3 regions of the Mesorhizobium sp. M1322 genome follow, and region 3 is predicted to be linked to each of the others. Evidence: predicted binding sites of a transcription regulator. Region 3 holds the regulator's gene; each other region holds the start of a gene.
The links. Region 3 encodes LexA, which represses DNA repair genes until DNA is damaged. Its sites were predicted from a motif close to TGTTCNNNNTGTGTTCNG; they were not measured.

Region 1 (5,770 bases), on a different contig from region 3:
TCTCGTCGATTGCCTCAACATCGAGGAACAAGTCGAGGCCAGTCGCGTGCTCGCTGATGACCTGAGGGCGCTGGGCCAGTTCACCCAGGAGGCCCTCGACTTCGTAGGGGACAACCTCCCGGCTGATCCCCTTCATGGCAATCGGTGCTAACGGACGCGCCCGGACAAGGTCGCGGACGAGCGCGTAAGTCTCATAGCTGAGGCAGATGCCGCCAGGCTCGGCAATCGACTGCAGACGGGCCGCCAAGTTCGCTTCGGCTCCGATGATCGTGTAGTCCATCCGATCATCGGAACCGAAGTTCCCAACATTGCAATAGCCCGTGTTGATGCCCATGCGAGCTTGGAAGGGCCGTTCAACTCCGCGGTCACGCCACACCCTGTTCAACTGCTCCAGCCGACGCTGCATGTCGACAGCCATGCGCAAGCAGGCTCTCGCGTCCTCCTCGACGCCTTGCGTCTCGGGGTCTCCGAAGAACACAAGAAGCGCGTCGCCGATGAACTTGTCGACGGTGGCGCCGTGTTTGAGCGCGATCGTCGACATCTCGGTGAAGTACTCGTTGAGGAGAACCGTCAGGTCCTCGGGCTGGAGCCGTTCCACGATCGCGGTGAAATCCTTGACGTCGGAGAAAAAGATCGTGAGCTTCTTGCGCTCGGTCGCGATGGTGACGTCCTTCTGGCCGCTGAAGATGCTTTTGTAAATTTGAGGCGAGAGGTATTTGGCGATCTTCAATGAGATTGCGGCCAGGAAGTCGTTTGCCTCGGAAAGCTCCTTATTGATGCCCTGAACCAAGGCGGACTGCCGACGCTGCAGGAGAATGAACGTCAGGCCCGCCGCCGCCGCGAAGCCGAAATATAGGAGCAGATATTTGAAAGCGAGGACGTTCGCAGCAATGGGCTGTTTGACTGATATCTCCTGGATCCCTCGGACATCCCCTACCTTCCAGTCCGTCTTGGGGCTGTCCGGGTGTGAGTTATGGCAGGTCACGCAGACTTGTCCCATTACAACCGGGGCCGCGGCGCGGACGTGCCGGTCAAACAGCGAACCCGAGACTTCGATGACCGGCTCCTTCGGGTTGGCGCGCAAAGCAAAGATTGCATTCCGCTCGAATACATCGAGCTGATGGGGGTCGCGACCTTTGAAAGGTAGATCCGAGACGAACCGATATTTGACCGACCCGTCGTGAGCGCTGATGCGCTTGCCGAGTTCGATCGAGAGGGTTGCTGGAATAGGGATCGCGCCTGGCACGTCCCGGTAGTTGTGCGTCGCGGTCACGGCGTCGTCGGCTTGCAGCACGCGTCCCACGACTTCGCTGCCGTAGAATCCGCGCATTTCGTCGATGATCCGGCTGATTTCGCTGGCTTGCGTGCGCAGCATCCGTTCCGATAGGTCTCGAAGGTCGAGCCAAGCTGCGACGGGCAGACCTATAAGGCCGATGACCACTGCCGCTACCAGGAGCGGTCCCATGGTGCGCTGCTGACGCGCAATCTGTTCACCCAGTCCAGCCATTGTGCAAGCGCCCGGCAGTCATTGGTATCTGAATTATAGCTCATTCCCGGCACGGTACTAGCGTCAGTCTTGGCTCGATGAAAACACGTCAGCCCTGCCATGACGGACCGACCTTGAGCGGTTGTTGCTAAGCCCCCACTCTCACAGCGGATTTCGCATCTGGCGCTAGACGGCAGTGAATCAGTGGGGATGTCGCAAATCGGTTGTGGCCCGGAATGCGCTCCGCGATAACCGCTTAAGGGTTAGAAGTTCACCTCTGGCAAGGTTGAGACTTCTGCGGCCGGAGAGCGCGTCGGAAAAGAAGTGTCCCGCGAAGCGTATCCTTCGGCGCCCGGCCAACTGCGGATGGTCGAACCGGCCTCGCCCGAAAAACAGAAAAGAGTGCTGACCATTGCCCAGCAGGATGCGGCGGTTCAGCGGGCCAACGGCGTGCTGACCGTCCATATGGGTCCTCGGGAGATCGTCGCCGGCTTGAGCATCGAGTTCGAGGACATTTATCGGCGCCCGAGATCGAGGCCTGCCTCGAACGCATCGAGGCACGGCTGAAGACCGAGATGCCCGAGGTCACGCGACTCTTCGTCAGGCCACAGACCAGCGGAACCTGGGCCCGCCGGCTTGAAAGTCGGAGTCGATTTCGGAAAGCATGATGTGTAGATGCAAAGCATTACAGCATACTATGTGTCCAAACGGGCGCACGTCGCTCAAGCATTGCCGAACGGATTTTGGGAGGAATGAAGATGAAGATCGACGGCGGGTGCCATTGCGGCGCCATCACTTACGAGGCAGAAGTCGATCCGGAAAAGACCAGTATCTGCCACTGCACCGATTGCCAGCAACTGACGGGCACGGCCTTCCGCGTGACCGTGCCGGCGCCGGAGGAGCACTACCGGATCACCAAGGGGACGCCGAAGATCTACATCAAGACCGCACCGAGCGGCGCCAGGCGCGCCCAGGCCTTTTGCGGCGAGTGCGGTTCACATCTCTACGCCACGTCGGTTGGCGACGGGCCGAAAGTCTACGGCATCAGGGTCGGCACGGCGCGGCAGCGCGAACAACTGATCCCGAGAAAACAGATCTGGCACCGCTCGGCGCTGCACTGGCTGCCGGAATTCGAAGGCACGACGATCGTCGAGGAGCAGTAGCCTCTCAGTCGTCGCCTTCGACCACTCTTAGCCTCAGCTGGCCGGTCTTGGAGTCGGCGACGCGTGCGCCTGCTTCGGCCCTCGCGCCGGTCCCATGTGTCGTCCCCGCCGATCCGGCGTCGCCCTCCGTCGGCTGCGCGCCGAACTCCAGCGCCTCGATCTTCTGGCCGCGCTTGGTCACCTTCGACGTCGAGACGAGGATTTCGTCAATATCCTTGGCCGACTGGCCGAAATGGCTCTGCAGCTTGCGCACCCGCTCGTCGAGGCGCGAGACATCCTCCATCAGCCGGATGACTTCGCCCTGGATCAGATGCGCCTGCTCGCGCATGCGGGCGTCCTTGAGAATCGCCTGAATGACCTGGATCGACAGCATCAGCAGCGATGGCGAGACGATGACGACGCGGGCGCGGTGCGCTTTGTGGACAATCCCCTCGAAATTCTCGTGGATCTCGGCGAACACCGATTCCGACGGAACGAACATGAAGGCGGTGTCCTGCGTCTCGCCCTGGATCAGGTATTTTTCGGAAATATCGCGGACATGCACCTCGATATCGCGCCGAAACGCTTGTGCGGCGACCTTCTGCAAATCGACGCCTTCGGCGGCACGGATGGCGTTCCAGGCTTCCAGCGGAAACTTGGCGTCGATGGCAAGTGCGGGCGCGCCGTTCGGCATCTTCACCAGGCAATCGGGTCGGCTGCCATTCGACAAAGTCGCCTGAAATTCATAAGCGCCGTGCGGCAGGCCGTCGGCGACGATCGCCTCCATGCGTGACTGGCCAAAGGCGCCGCGCGTCTGCTTGTTGGAAAGGATTGCCTGAAGTTGCACGACCTGGCTGGCGAGCGACTGGATGTTGCCTTGCGCGGTATCAATGACCGCCAGCCGCTCCTGCAGTTTGGCGAGGCTCTCATGCGTCGATTTCGTCTGCTCGGTCATGGTCTGGCCGAGACGGCCGGTCATCGCGTCGAGACGTTGTCCGATCGACTGTGTGAGTTCGGCCTGCCGCGCCCCGAACACTTCGGCGATGGCGCCCATGCGGCCCTGCATCTCGGCCTGGCTTGCCAAGATGCCGGCCATCCGCGCCTCGGCGTCACGGGCGTGGTCGGCGGCTTCCGCGGCAGCCACCGCACGCGCCTTGGCCGAGCGCCAGAGCGCGACGATGAGCGCCACGAACAGGCCCAGAAACAGGATCGCGCCGAATGCCAGCGCGTGGCCGAGCGTGATCGTGGTGGCGCCGAGCCGGGCGATTGGTTCGGACAGGATGGTGGTCAAGTCGTTCATATAGGACAGCATAGATGATTCGGCCTGACGGCACAGATCAAAACGTGAACGGCGCTGCAAATGCCCCGGTTGACGCTTTTCGTGCGAGGTCTTAGGTGAGACGCCATGTCGATCAAGCCGCTCATCATCCTTCCCGATCCCGTCCTGCGCCAGGTTTCGAAACCGGTCGAGCGCGTCGACGGCGCTTTGCGCAAACTGGCCGACGACATGCTGGACACCATGTATGATGCGCCGGGCATCGGTCTGGCGGCGATCCAGGTCGGCGAACCGCTGCGCATGCTGGTGATCGATCTCGCCAAGGAGGACGAGACGCCGGCGCCGCATGTCTTCATCAATCCCGAAATCCTTGAGAGCGCCGATCAGCGCTCGGTCTACGAGGAGGGTTGCCTGTCGATCCCGGATTACTATGCCGAGGTCGAACGTCCCGCCGCCGTGCGGGTGAAATATCTCGATCGCGACGGCAAACTGCAGGAGATCGAGGCCGAAGGGTTGATGGCGACTTGCCTGCAGCATGAGATCGACCATCTCAACGGCGTTCTGTTCATCGACCACATCTCCAAGCTGAAGCGCGACATGGTGATGAAGAAGTTCAAGAAGCTCGCCAGGGACAAAGCAGGCAACAAGGCGCCGGGCAAGTTGGTGGGATAGGGCTCAAAAATGCCCTTGCGCGTCATCTTCATGGGTACCCCTGAATTCTCCGTGCCGACGCTGCGGGCGATCGCGGACGCCGGACATGAGATAGAAGCCCTCTATACCCAGCCGCCGCGCGCCGCCGGTCGCCGCGGGCTGGAACTGACGCCGTCGCCGGTGCAGCGCGAGGCGGAGCGGCTGGGCGTCGAGGTGCGAACGCCGGTGTCGCTGAAAAGCGAGGCCGAGCAGCAGGCGTTCCGCGCCTTGCGGGCCGATGTCGCCGTGGTCGTCGCCTATGGCTTGCTGTTGCCCATACCCATTCTCGAGGCGCCGCGGCTCGGCTGCCTCAATGGTCACGCGTCGCTGTTGCCGCGCTGGCGCGGCGCCGCCCCTATTCAACGCGCCGTCATGGCCGGCGATACCGAGACAGGCATGATGGTCATGCGGATGGAAGAAGGACTGGACACCGGCCCAGTGGCCATGGTCGAAAAATGCACCATCGGACCCGATATGACGGCCGGCGATCTGCACGATCGGTTGATGCTCATTGGCGCTGCGCTGATGGCGGAAGCGCTGGCACGGCTGGAACGGGATGCCCTGACATTTACGACTCAGGCGACGGTGGGGGTGACCTACGCCAAAAAGATCGATAAAGCGGAGACGCGCGTGGACTGGACGCGGCCTGCTGGCGAAGTCCACGATCATATTCGCGGCCTGTCGCCCTTTCCCGGCGCATGGTGCGAGACCGAAATCGGCGGCCGCCTGGAACGGCTGAAACTGCTTCGCTCGACGCTTTCGCAAAGCGCCGGCGAGCCGGGAGGAATTCTCGACGACCGGCTGACGGTCGCCTGCGGGTCAGGCGCGATCAGGCTGGTCGAAGTTCAACGTGCGGGCGGAAGGCCCATTGCCGCGCAGGAGTTTCTGCACGGGGCCAAGCTCGAAAAAGGAATGAAGTTCTCATGAGCATGATGTCAATACGCGCGGCGACGCCGCGAGACCGCGAGGCGATCCGCCTTGTCGAGGAACACGCATTCGGCCAGCAGACGGAGGCCGGATTGGTCGATGCGCTGGTCAGCGGCGGCGATGCCGTCGTCGAACTGGTGGCGGAAGAAGATGGACAGGTAGTCGGCCATATCCTGTTTTCGCGGCTTTTCGTGCAGAACGGCGGCAAGAGCTTTTCGGCCGTGGCGCTGGCGCCCTTGGCTGTCGAGC
Region 2 (5,770 bases), on a different contig from region 3:
CGGTAAGCGCAGCATTGCAGCCGAGAACCCGCTCGAAAAAGTGGCCGCTGAGCAAGGGACGACCGAAGTGCTTCTCGGCGTCGGCGTGCTCGGCCGGCAGGAACTCCAGCCGTCGGTCGAAATTGCCGAAGCAAGGCGTGCGCTGCGCAAAGCTGGCGATCTCCTCGTGGACGGACGACGGCAGGGCAAGCCCGGAAAAGAGACCGTCCGAGCGGAGCGCGCCGACCACGGCATCACGATCGACGCCGGTGAACATCGTCTCCTCAGCTTTTTGTGCCGGTCGAACCGGTTTTGCGCCACGCCAATGCAACCGCCGCCCCGGCATGGTGCGCGCCAGCATGAACATCGGCAGCCATGCCGGATTCTCGCGAAGATCCGACAGATAGGTTGGAATCCGCACGGCAATGCGGCGCAGCAGGCTGCCGTTTCGAGCGATCGACTCGAGGCTTGCAGCACCGGATTTGTCAGGGCTTGAAAGGGCCATCACGATCCTCAGCTATGAGGGCAGCGTCGACGAAGCGTCGGCCGCTCACCGCTCAGGCGTTACCCATAACCGATCCGCCCGCATCGAAGGAATGGTAACCCCCGGCTAGATTTTGTGCAATGCACAATGAAAGGAGCTGTCGCAAACTTTCCGGCAAGCTTGACGGAGCATTAAGGCTCTTTGATTTCGCGACAACGCGTGTTTTGAGCGAGGTGGAACGAAGAGGTTGCGCACCGTGGAGAAGACTCGCGACGAGGCGATCAAACCCCGTCGAGAATGATGATCGTCGGCCGGTCGGGCAAGGTCTTCAGCGAAACCGTCAGCGACCGGCCGGAGAGGAATTCCACCGCGAAATCTTCACCCATCCTGCCTGTGAATTCGCTGATCGGGGTGGCATGGCGATGCATCGGCAGGATCATCGAGGAATAGAGCCGCGCGGTGATTTCGGTCATCCGGTCGAGCGACAGCGTCATGCCGCCGTCGATAGGCACCATAAGGATGTCGAGCCTGCCGATGGCGCCGTAATGCGCGTCCTCCAGCCGGTGGTGCAGATGGCCGATGCAGAGCCCCGCCACTTCGAAGATGAAGATGGAATTGCCGTCCTTGCCGAGATCGCCGCCATTGCGGATGTCCGTGGGCACGTTGCGGATGTAGACATCGTCGACGACAAGCGCGTGGCGCGCCGGACCGCCGTCGGGATTCCAACCGCGCAGCACATATTCGATGCCGGGATCCGGATGGTCCGAATAATGAGTGCGGTGGGCCTTGTTCATGGTCACCACGCGCGGCAGCGGGTCAGCGCCGTAGACGCCGGAAAAGTCGGTGGCGATCCTGACGCCGGCGGGCGTCTCGATGATGTAGGTCGAATGGCCGGCATAGGTGATCGTAACGTCGCCGTCGACGAAAGCCTGGGCCAGCAGAGGCGTCTGCGCCTTTGGCGCTGTGAAGCTGGCATAGGTGGCCGACGGCAGCGCTTGGGCGATCGCAACGCATCTCGATGGCGGCGGCTCTTCCTGGGCCGATGCGGCGAATGGCCACAAAGCCAGAGTCAGCAGAACGGCGACAGATAGGCGGAGCATGACTGCCTCCCGCGGCAGGATCGGCGCGCTCATGCCACGATAGCGCTAGCAATTGTGATGGCTATCGTCGGGACAGTCACGTTTTCGCGAGCGCCGGAGGGGCTGGTCGTCTGGACCTTTTGTCCCGACTTGCGCGACAAATCGCGTGGAATGGGACGCGCCACGGCCCTGCCGCCCCCGATGATATCGTCAGCGATCAGGGCGTCGGACGGAAGACGCCGTTCTCGTCGCGCTTGAGCGGCGCCTTCTGCCGGGAAAGCGGCACACCAGGCGCCTCGGTGACCGAAACGCCCTCCGTCCAATCGGCGGGTGCAATAGCGATGTAACGCGCATATCCGCCTGACCCGCCAAGCGGCTTGGCAAAGCCGATTGTGACCAACGCACCGGCCTCTGGCACCTTGTCGAGGTTTGCAACGCCTTCTGCTTGCGTGAAATCGTTGTGAAGCAGCCAATGTTCGCCTTCGAGATTGGGCGTGGTGTCGGTGTCGAGCGGCTCATGACCATGAAACAGAATCTTCCGCTCCAGATGCAAAAACTTCAGCGCGTCCAAACTGACGCCTGGAAACGGCTTCTGGTTGAAGCGGGCGGCATCGGACCATTTCTTGTACCAATCCGAACGCACGAAGACGACCGAACCCTCCGGTATGCGGCCGTGCTCCTTTTCCCATTCTTCGATGTCGGCGACCTGGAGGTGATAGCCTTCGTCAGTCTGCACCTTGCCGCTGACGTCAATCACGACGAGCGGCCGCACGGCATAAGTGGCCGGCAGGTCGCTGATCGTTGCACCGAGTGGGTTCCAATGGGAGGGTGGATCGAGCTGCGTGCCATATTGGTCCGTCGACAACTCATAGGCGCTCGCAACGAAGCCATGCTTGTCGTAGGTGAACTCTTCGCCGGCCTTGACGTAGCCCTCAATGTCCTTCCCGGCGACCGTCGGTTTGAACTTGGCATTGGCGAAGCCCGGCCATACAGGCTGCACCGGCTCGAAGGCATGGGTCAGATCGATATACTTGGCCGATTTGAGCGTGTTCTCATAAACCGACCAAAGGGACGATTCCTGCGCCACCGCGATCGTCGGCACTGACCAAGCAGCTCCTAGCAAGGCGATACGAACGAATTGAGATACATTCATCTGCAATCTCCCCGAAATGTCGCCGAGTATCGCGAGTTTCCCGCAGGACGACAAGCATTGCATTCTCCCAGGAGTGTCGGGCCAATACGGCTTCCATCCTGCCGCTTTCCGCCCACGGCTTGCGCGCCGCCTCATCCCAGCGGAGGACGCGCTCTTCCCTCGCCCGCTTACCGTAGAGGGAAGCCCCTCACTTCACAGGCGCCACCCAAATCTCGGCGTCGAGCCTCTTGGTCGCGAGGCCGCGGGCGATGGCCTCGGCGCTGCGGGCGTTTTTCGCCAAGGCCGCGGCCTGACGCTTGCTGATCACCAGCCCTTCGGCCAGTGCCCGGTTTCCCGAAAACACCCGCGACAGGAACGGCACGCGATTGCCGCGCGCCCGCGAGAACCGCGCCGGCATGGTTTGCCGAGCCGTGTGGGCGACGACCTCGTCGATCCAGCCCTCCGCCAATCGCGCGCCCGGCTCCAGCAGCAGCAGCCAGTCGCCCTTGGCCTGCTTGATGCCGGCAGCAATGCCGCCGCTCGCCACATAAAGGCAGCCGGCATGTTCGGCAACGCGGTGCGTCTGGTCCGTCGAGCCGGTGTCGCAGACGATGACATCGCGCACCACGCCCTCGACCGCGCCGCCGATCAGCGAGGCGAGCGTGCGGGCAAGTCTCTCTTCGTCGTTCAGGGTCTGGATGAGAACGCTGAGCATCGTTAGCCGAATAGCTGAAAGCCGGGCGCAGCGCCAGTTTTTGCGACGCATCATAAAAATGTTCTTGATTTGTTCCAGTCAGTAAAATAGGATTATTTTCATGAACAGCGCGATTCGACAGCCAGCCGACAGTCCTTGGGAGAGGGCGAAAATGGAACAGATCGTGCGTGCCGACATTGCTGCCTTCGGGGCTGGAAGAGCCGAGATGGCCAATGCAATGATCGAGCAGAGTGGCGTCCGTATCCGTCCGGAGCGCAATCGCGGCCGGTCCGCCGGCATCAATCCGTCCGGTCGGTTTGAACCGGTCAGCCGGCATGTGTTCGACGATGGCTGGAATTCGCTGGAGGAGCTGCCGCCGTTCAAGACCGAGGTGCAGGTCGAGAAGCCGCGCACCATCATCACCCGCAACGAATCGCCCGACATTTCCTTCGACCGTTCGATCAATCCCTATCGCGGTTGCGAGCATGGCTGCGTCTATTGCTTCGCGCGGCCGACGCACAGCTTCATGGGCCTGTCGCCGGGGCTGGATTTCGAATCGAAGCTTTTCGCCAAGCCGGATGCGGCGCGGCTGCTCGACAAGGAACTGTCGAAGGACGGCTATCAGCCGCGCACCATTGCCATCGGCACCAACACCGATCCCTACCAGCCGATCGAGAAGCAGTACCGGATCATGCGCGAGATCCTCGAAGTGCTGGAGGCGCGCGGCCATCCGGTCGGCATCGTCACCAAATCCGCGCTGGTGACGCGCGACATCGACATTCTGTCGCGCATGGCCGAACGCGGGCTGGCCAAGGTGGCGCTGTCGGTGACGACGCTCGACCGCATGCTGGCCAGAACAATGGAGCCGCGCGCGTCGACGCCGACCAAGCGGCTGGAGGCGATCAGGCAGCTTTCGGATGCCGGCATTCCGGCCTCGGTCATGGTCGCACCGATCGTCCCCGGACTGACCGACCAGGAGATGGAGCGCATCCTTGATTCCGCCTACGCGGCGGGCGCGCGTGAGGCTGGCTACGTCCTGCTGCGCCTGCCGCTAGAGGTCGCGCCGATCTTCAAGGATTGGCTGCTGCGCCATTATCCGGACCGCTACCGTCACGTGATGTCGCTGATCCGCTCGATGCGCGACGGCAAGGATTACGATTCGGAATGGGGCAAGCGCATGAAAGGCTCCGGCCCCTATGCCTGGCAGATCGGCCGGCGCTTCGAGATAGCCGCCAAAAGGCTTGGCCTCAATGCCGAGCGGCGGTCGCTCAGGACCGACCAGTTCGTCGCCGCAGCCAAGGCAACCGAGCAACTGATGCTGCTTTGAAGACATCGTGTGCCGCCGCTGCCGGCGGCACGTGAAAAATCCCGTCCGGCCTGTCCTGTCCCCGGGCTTGCAGACGGTGCCCTCCGGGTCCGGTGCCCCACCGACCCGGAGGGGCTTGCGGAGAATCGGAGCCGATGCGAACCTCGCCGCAACATGGCTCGCGCGCGCTCTGATTCTCCGCTTCTCTTCGAAATCGTCGAGAGACCCGATTTCTCCTTCGAGACGAAGGCGATGACGGAGGGCCTGGGGCCGGTGGCGGGAATGGACGAGGCCGGCCGCGGCCCGCTCGCCGGGCCGGTCGTCGCGGCGGCGGTGGTGCTCGATCCCGCTAACATTCCCGACGGCCTCGACGATTCCAAGCGCCTCAGCCATCTGCAGCGCGAGGCGCTGTTCCTGAAAATCCTCGGCTCCGCTCTTGGCGTGTCGATGGCTTCGGTCAGCGCGGAAGGCATCGATGGCAGCAATATTCTCAAGGCCAGTCTGGAGGCGATGCGTCGCGCATTGGTCGGGCTCTCGGTGCAGCCAAAGCTGGCCTTGGCCGACGGGCGCGACGTGCCACCCGGACTGCCATGTGAAGGCAGAGCGCTGATCAAGGGCGACCAGCGCTCGCAGTCGATCGCCGCCGCCTCGATCGTCGCCAAGGTGATGCGTGACCGGATGATGTGCGGCTGCGGCAGCCATCACGCGCATTACGGGTTCGAACTCCATATGGGCTATGCGACGCTCCGTCACCGCACCGCGATCGAGATGCATGGACCGGTGGCGCGGCTGCACCGCGCGTCCTTCGCACCGTTCCGGCTTGGCGGAACCGAAGTGCTCGATGAAGAGAGCCTTTCGGGCCTGGATTGAGCGACGGTCCACCGCCGCGCTTTCGTGCCGAATGGTGGAGATTGGCGAAAGCGGCGATGAGGGTAATCTCCCCCCTTGAGGGGGAGATGGCCGGCAGGCCAGAGGGGGTAGCCGCGCGCAAAGCGCCCACCTTGTCTTTCGTCCTACATGGCGTCGCGCCAGCCGAGGCGACCCCCTCTATCGCCTTCGGCGACATCTCCCCCTCAAGGGGAGAGATTACCCGCAG
Region 3 (5,770 bases):
CCGCCTGCCTTTCGGTGCTGACCGACGCACCGTCCTTCCAGGGTGCGCCTGAATTCCTCACCGATGCGCGCAACGCCGTGACATTGCCCGCGTTGCGCAAAGATTTTTTGTTCGATCCCTATCAGGTGTTCGAAGCCCGCGCGTGGGGCGCGGACGCCATCCTGATCATCATGGCGAGCGTCGATGACGCCGTGGCCAGAGAACTCGAAACGACGGCTTTCGAGCTCGGCATGGACGCACTGGTCGAGGTGCATGACGAGGCCGAGACGGAACGCGCGCTGAAACTGTCATCACGGCTGATCGGCATCAACAACCGCAATCTCCGGACGTTCGAAACCAGCATCGAGACCTCGGAGCGGCTGGCGACGATGGTGCCGGCCGACCGCCTGCTGGTCAGCGAGAGCGGTATTTTCTCGCACGAAGACTGCCGCAGACTGGAACGGAGCGACATCGGTACGTTCCTCGTCGGCGAGAGCCTGATGCGGCAACAGGACGTGGCCACTGCGACGCGCCTGCTTTTGACGGGCAAGGCGCCCGCCGATGCATCGGCCCGAAAATCGGAATCGATTTTCGGAGAGCACGATGCATAGATTCAAAGTATTGGAGCGTACTTGGTGCGTCCAAACGGACGCACGTCGCTCGAAGGTGACCTGACGATGACGGCCGCCCTCACCCATCTTGGTGCGAAAGGCGAAGCCAACATGGTCGATGTCGGCGACAAGGCGGAGACGACCCGCACGGCGATTGCCGAGGGTCTTGTCTCGATGAGACCCGAAACGCTGAAGATGATCCTCGACGGCGACGCCAAAAAGGGCGACGTGTTGGGCACGGCGCGCATCGCCGGCATCATGGCGGCCAAGAGGACGCATGAACTGATCCCGCTTTGCCATTCGCTGCTGTTGACCAAGGTATCCGTTGACATCGAACCGGACGCGGCGCTGCCCGGCCTGAAGGTCACGGCGCTGGCCCGCGTCACCGGCAAGACCGGCGTCGAGATCGAAGCGCTGACCGCCGTCTCGGTCGCTTGCCTCACCATCTACGATATGGCCAAGGCAGTCGATCGCGCCATGGTGATCTCCAGCATCAGGCTGGTGGAAAAGACCGGCGGCAAATCCGGCGACTACAAGGTAGGCGCCCAACAGGCAGGCCGATAATGGCGCTGCTTCCGGTCGCCGAGGCGCTCGAGCGCCTGCTTGAAGATGCTGCGCCCTCGCAAGCTGAAAGCGTCGCCCTGATGGACGCCGCCAACCGCGTGCTGGCGGAGCCGCTCGTGGCGCTCCGCACCCAGCCGCCGTTCAACGCGTCCGCCATGGACGGCTATGCCGTGCGGGCCGAGGATGTCGCGTCCGTGTCCGCGAAACTTTCGGTGATCGGCATGGCTCCGGCCGGACGCGGCTTTGCCGGAACAGTCGGCCCGGCGCAGGCCGTGCGCATCTTCACCGGCGCCCCGCTTCCTGCAGGCGCCGACACCATCGTTATCCAGGAGAATGTCCGCGATCTCGGCGGCGGCAGCATCGAAGTGACCGCGTCGACGGTTGAAGGCCGCAACATCCGCCGCCTCGGGCTCGATTTCTCGAAGGGCGACGTGCTGCTGGAGAAAGGCCGCCTGCTTGATCCGGCGGCATTGTCGCTGGCGGCGTCGGCCAACCATCCGCAGGTCAGCGTGGTGAAACGGCCGCTGGTCGCTATCATCGCCACCGGCGACGAATTGCTGCCGCCAGGCAGCGACCTTGGCCCCGACCAGATCATCTCGTCCAATGCTTATGGCGTCGCCGCCGCTGCCCGCTCAGTCGGCGCCAGCGCGCTCGATCTCGGCATCGCCCCCGACCGCAAGGAGGCGATCGCCACGCTGGTGAAACAAGCGGTCGATGCAGGCGCCGACGTCATCGTCACGCTGGGCGGCGCCTCGGTCGGCGACCATGACCTAGTCCATGACGTGCTGACCGGCGAAGGCATGACGCTCGATTTCTGGAAAATCGCCATGCGGCCCGGCAAGCCGCTGATGTTCGGGCGGCTGGGTGACATCCGCTGCATCGGCCTGCCTGGCAATCCGGTGGCGAGCCTGGTCTGCACGCAGCTCTTTCTGAAGCCGCTGCTTGCGCGCCTCGGCGGCCGCGCCTTCCGGCAGGACATGCGTCAGGCGCGGCTCGGCGCTGCCATGCCGGCCAACGATCTCAGGCAGGACTATGTACGCGCCGTGGTGAGTGAAGAAGCCGGCACGCTGCTGGCGACCCCGTTCGGCATCCAGGATTCCTCGATGCTCAAAATGCTGGCCGACGCCAACGGGCTGATCGTGCGCGAGCCATTCGCTCCCCCAGCCGCGACGGGCGCCGCCTGCAGCGTGCTGATGCTACGCTGAACAAAACGTCAACACATTCATTAAACTTTAAACGGTTGCGGAACACAACTGGAACAGATAGTGTTTGTTCTGGGTTTGTTTTTCTGATTCTGTTGGGGGTCGCGATGCTGACACGCAAACAACACGAACTGCTGATGTTCATCCACGAGCGGCTGAAGGAAAGCGGCATTCCGCCCTCGTTCGACGAGATGAAGGAAGCGCTCGACCTCGCCTCCAAGTCGGGAATCCATCGGCTGATCACGGCGCTGGAGGAGCGCGGCTTCATTCGCCGCCTGCCCAACCGCGCCCGCGCGCTGGAGGTGCTGCGCCTGCCCGATTCGATCGCGCCCGGCCTCAATGCGGCGCGCAAATTCTCGCCGAGCGTCATTCAGGGCAGCCTTGGGCAGGGCAGCCTCGGGCGACAGATCAAGCCGGCGCCTTCACGCATGCCTGCGGCCGGCAATGATGACGACGTCGTTGCCACCGTCTCCATCCCGGTGATGGGCCGCATCGCTGCCGGTGTACCGATCGATGCGATCCAGCACCAGACGCATTCGATCTCGGTGCCGCCGGACATGATCACCGGCGGCACGCACTACGCGCTGGAGGTCAAGGGTGATTCGATGATCGAGGCCGGCATTTTCGACGGCGACACGGTCATCATCCGCAACGCCGACACCGCCCAGCCTGGCGAGATCATCGTCGCCTTGGTCGACGAGGAGGAAGCGACGCTGAAGCGGTTCCGCCGTAAGGGCGCCTCGATCGCACTTGAAGCCGCCAATCCGGCCTATGAAACGCGTATCTTCGGGCCGGACCGGGTCAAGGTGCAAGGCAAGCTCGTCGGACTAATCCGGCGTTACTGAGCGGCAGGCTTTTTGGGTTTCTCGGCCCTGCGGTATGGCGGCAGGCCCTTCGCCTCGCGCGAAAATCTCCGCTGCTCATGCCAGGGTCTATAGGGCTGTCTGACGGCAAAACGGATTTCTGCGCGCGTCGTCGCCGATAGCGGATCGAAGAAGACGGCGGCACTGCCCATGCGAGCGAGCTGCCGTTTGGTGACGACGAGGACCAGCGGATTGCGGCAGGGATTGTAATAGGCTGTGGCGTCGTCGATGACGATCAGATCCGCAAAGGCACAGGCTGACCGCGCGGTTTTGCGGTTGTCGGCGAGCGCGATGATCGCGCCGGACGGATGCCGGGCGAGGCACAGGCCGGCAGTGCAGTAGAAGGGCGCTCCCGGCGGCAGGTCGGCCGGGTCGGCGATGTCGAACCGCACGTCTCCTTTTTCGAATGTCTCGGGCTCGACAATGGTCGCTGAAACCAGCGCATGTTTCCAGTTGTCGGTGGTGAATTCGTTCGAGCGCACCCGGTTGACGGCCAATTCGCCGCCGCCGATCGGCAACGCCACCAGATGCGCATCCTCCGAGATCAGCACGTCGGGCGTGCGCGTCTCGGAAATCGTCAGCAGGCCGGCAAGCGCAAAGGGAAGTGCCGCAAGCCGCAACCATGTCGTCGCCATCGTGGCGATGACCAGGGCGACCGTCACCAGCAGCACCGATTGCAACGAAATAAGTCCGACTGCATCGACCGGCGAACGCTCGGAAATCCATCCCGATATTGCGATCATGGCCGTCAGCCCCTTGCCCATCATGTAGAGGAAAGGTCCGTCGAAGCCGAAAGGCATTGCCAAGGCGCTGAGGACGGCCAGGAACATGACGACCGTTACGATCGGCATGACCGCCAGATTGGCGAACAGGCTAAGCGGCGAGACGCGCTGGAAGTGCCAAATGGCGAAGAGCGCGGTGGCGGTGCCGGCAATGATGGAGGTCATTGCGATGGTGCCTGTCCCAGCGGCGAGTTTCCGCGTGACGAAAACGACCGGTGACCGTCGCTGTGGCGGCGCCGTGGCCTTGTCGGCACGATAGTCGGACCAGCCGGCATAGGCACCCACGAGAGCAGCAGTCGCGGCGAAGGACATCTGGAAGCTTGGGCCGACCACCTCGTGCGGCGACACGACGATGACGGCGATGGCAGAAATCGCCAGATTGCGCATGGTGAGTGCCGCCCGGTCGAACAGCACGGCAACAAGCATTACCGCCAGCATGATGAAGCTGCGCTCAGCCGCGACCACGATACCGGAAAAAATGAGATAGGCCGCGATGGAAAGGAGTGCGGCAGCAGCCGCATATTTTTTGACCGGCCGGCGTGACGAAAAATCGGGAAACAGCGCAAAGGCGCCGCGCAGCAATCCCATGATGGTGCCGGCGACAAGCGCCATGTGCAAGCCGGAAATCGAGATGATGTGGTAGATGCCGGTGCGCCGCATCGATTCGTTTATCTCTTCGGGAATGCCGGCACGCACGCCGACGATCAGCGCGGCGGCAATCTCCCCCTCGGCGCCACCAATGCTGTCCCTGATATGGTCGGCAATGGTTTCGCGCGCCTTTTCGATCGAGGAAGAAAGGCGCGCGGCGAACGGCGCATCCTCGGAAACGACGATCTTCGGATTGCCGAGGAAAAAGCCACTGGCACCGATACCGGCGAAATAGCTGTCGAAGGAGAAGTCATAACTGTCCGGCCTAACCGGGCCAGTCGGAGGCAGAAGCCTCACATAGCCGGTTGCCACCGAGCCTGCGGTCATCTCAGCGGGAATTTTGCGTGCCGAAACCCTGACACGTTCCGGCGCATAACGCAGTGTCGGCCGGGCCGTCGACATCACGTCGATGGTCAGCCTGATCCGGCCGTTCGCCATCTGGTCGAGCCTGACGACACGGCCGGTGAGCTGGGTCTGGATTTCCGAACCGAGCATCTGCGTTCCCGCGCGCCAGGTTTCAACCTTGGCGGCGAGCACACCAAGCGCGCACAGCAACGCTGCCATGAAGCACAAATGCGTCTTGCGCCATGAGCGCGTCACCGCTGCACACAATGCCGTGAGAACCACGACGGCAATGGGCTGCGGAAAGTCCGGTTCGACGGCAAGCGAAAAATAAACGATCACCCCGCATGCCAGAAAAACCGGCACCAGCAGGAAGGCGACGCCGCGGTCTAGTTCCAAGCCGGCTGCCGAGGCCACGCTGTTGCGGATACCGGATGGTGAAAGACGGCTGAGCTGCCGGCGGAAACGAATGACAGGCCCGGGTGTTGGAGCCGGTGTTGGCGCGGCGCGGTCCGGCGAAGGAGGCTGAATGCCCGGCTGCGACGCAGGCAGCGGAGCGGGTAGCGGCTCGGCGTGGGGAACGTCGGCAAACAGCGATCGTTCGCTGACGCTTGTGATCGCGCCCTCGCTCTCGTCCACGCCGCGGCCTGGTCCAGCCATCGGGTCTGCCCCTTGCGCCCTTGACCTCCTATGCTACATGAACGCGCGACGCGCGAAAGTCCGCGCAATCACATCCGTTTCCTGCGCTTGCCTGAGAGTTCCATGTCCGACAAGGTCGT

Region 1: the regulator LexA is predicted to act here: its motif matches at 3,962-3,979, upstream of NKH12_RS15045 (DNA recombination protein RmuC).
Region 2: the regulator LexA is predicted to act here: its motif matches at 3,449-3,466, upstream of NKH12_RS10185 (PA0069 family radical SAM protein).

What each region holds. Positions count from the first base shown of each region.
Region 1 covers NZ_JAMYLP010000034.1:44,228-49,997, forward strand. Annotated here, with positions in the region: gene NKH12_RS15030 (adenylate/guanylate cyclase domain-containing protein) at 1-1,507, opposite strand, end outside; partial or broken gene NKH12_RS15035 (hypothetical protein) at 1,859-2,154, shown strand; gene NKH12_RS15040 (GFA family protein) at 2,245-2,649, shown strand; gene NKH12_RS15045 (DNA recombination protein RmuC) at 2,654-3,928, opposite strand; gene def (peptide deformylase) at 4,034-4,576, shown strand; gene fmt (methionyl-tRNA formyltransferase) at 4,586-5,521, shown strand; gene NKH12_RS15060 (GNAT family N-acetyltransferase) at 5,518-5,770, shown strand, end outside.
Region 2 covers NZ_JAMYLP010000019.1:61,740-67,509, reverse strand. Annotated here, with positions in the region: gene NKH12_RS10205 (phytanoyl-CoA dioxygenase family protein) at 1-484, opposite strand, end outside; gene NKH12_RS10200 (MBL fold metallo-hydrolase) at 745-1,563, opposite strand; gene NKH12_RS10195 (cyclase family protein) at 1,760-2,644, opposite strand; gene NKH12_RS10190 (glycosyltransferase) at 2,883-3,389, opposite strand; gene NKH12_RS10185 (PA0069 family radical SAM protein) at 3,541-4,695, shown strand; gene rnhB (ribonuclease HII) at 4,849-5,544, shown strand.
Region 3 covers NZ_JAMYLP010000027.1:14,392-20,161, forward strand. Annotated here, with positions in the region: gene trpC (indole-3-glycerol phosphate synthase TrpC) at 1-590, shown strand, start outside; gene moaC (cyclic pyranopterin monophosphate synthase MoaC) at 657-1,154, shown strand; gene NKH12_RS12860 (molybdopterin molybdotransferase MoeA) at 1,154-2,359, shown strand; gene lexA (transcriptional repressor LexA) at 2,464-3,201, shown strand; gene NKH12_RS12870 (ComEC/Rec2 family competence protein) at 3,195-5,651, opposite strand; gene gltX (glutamate--tRNA ligase) at 5,754-5,770, shown strand, end outside.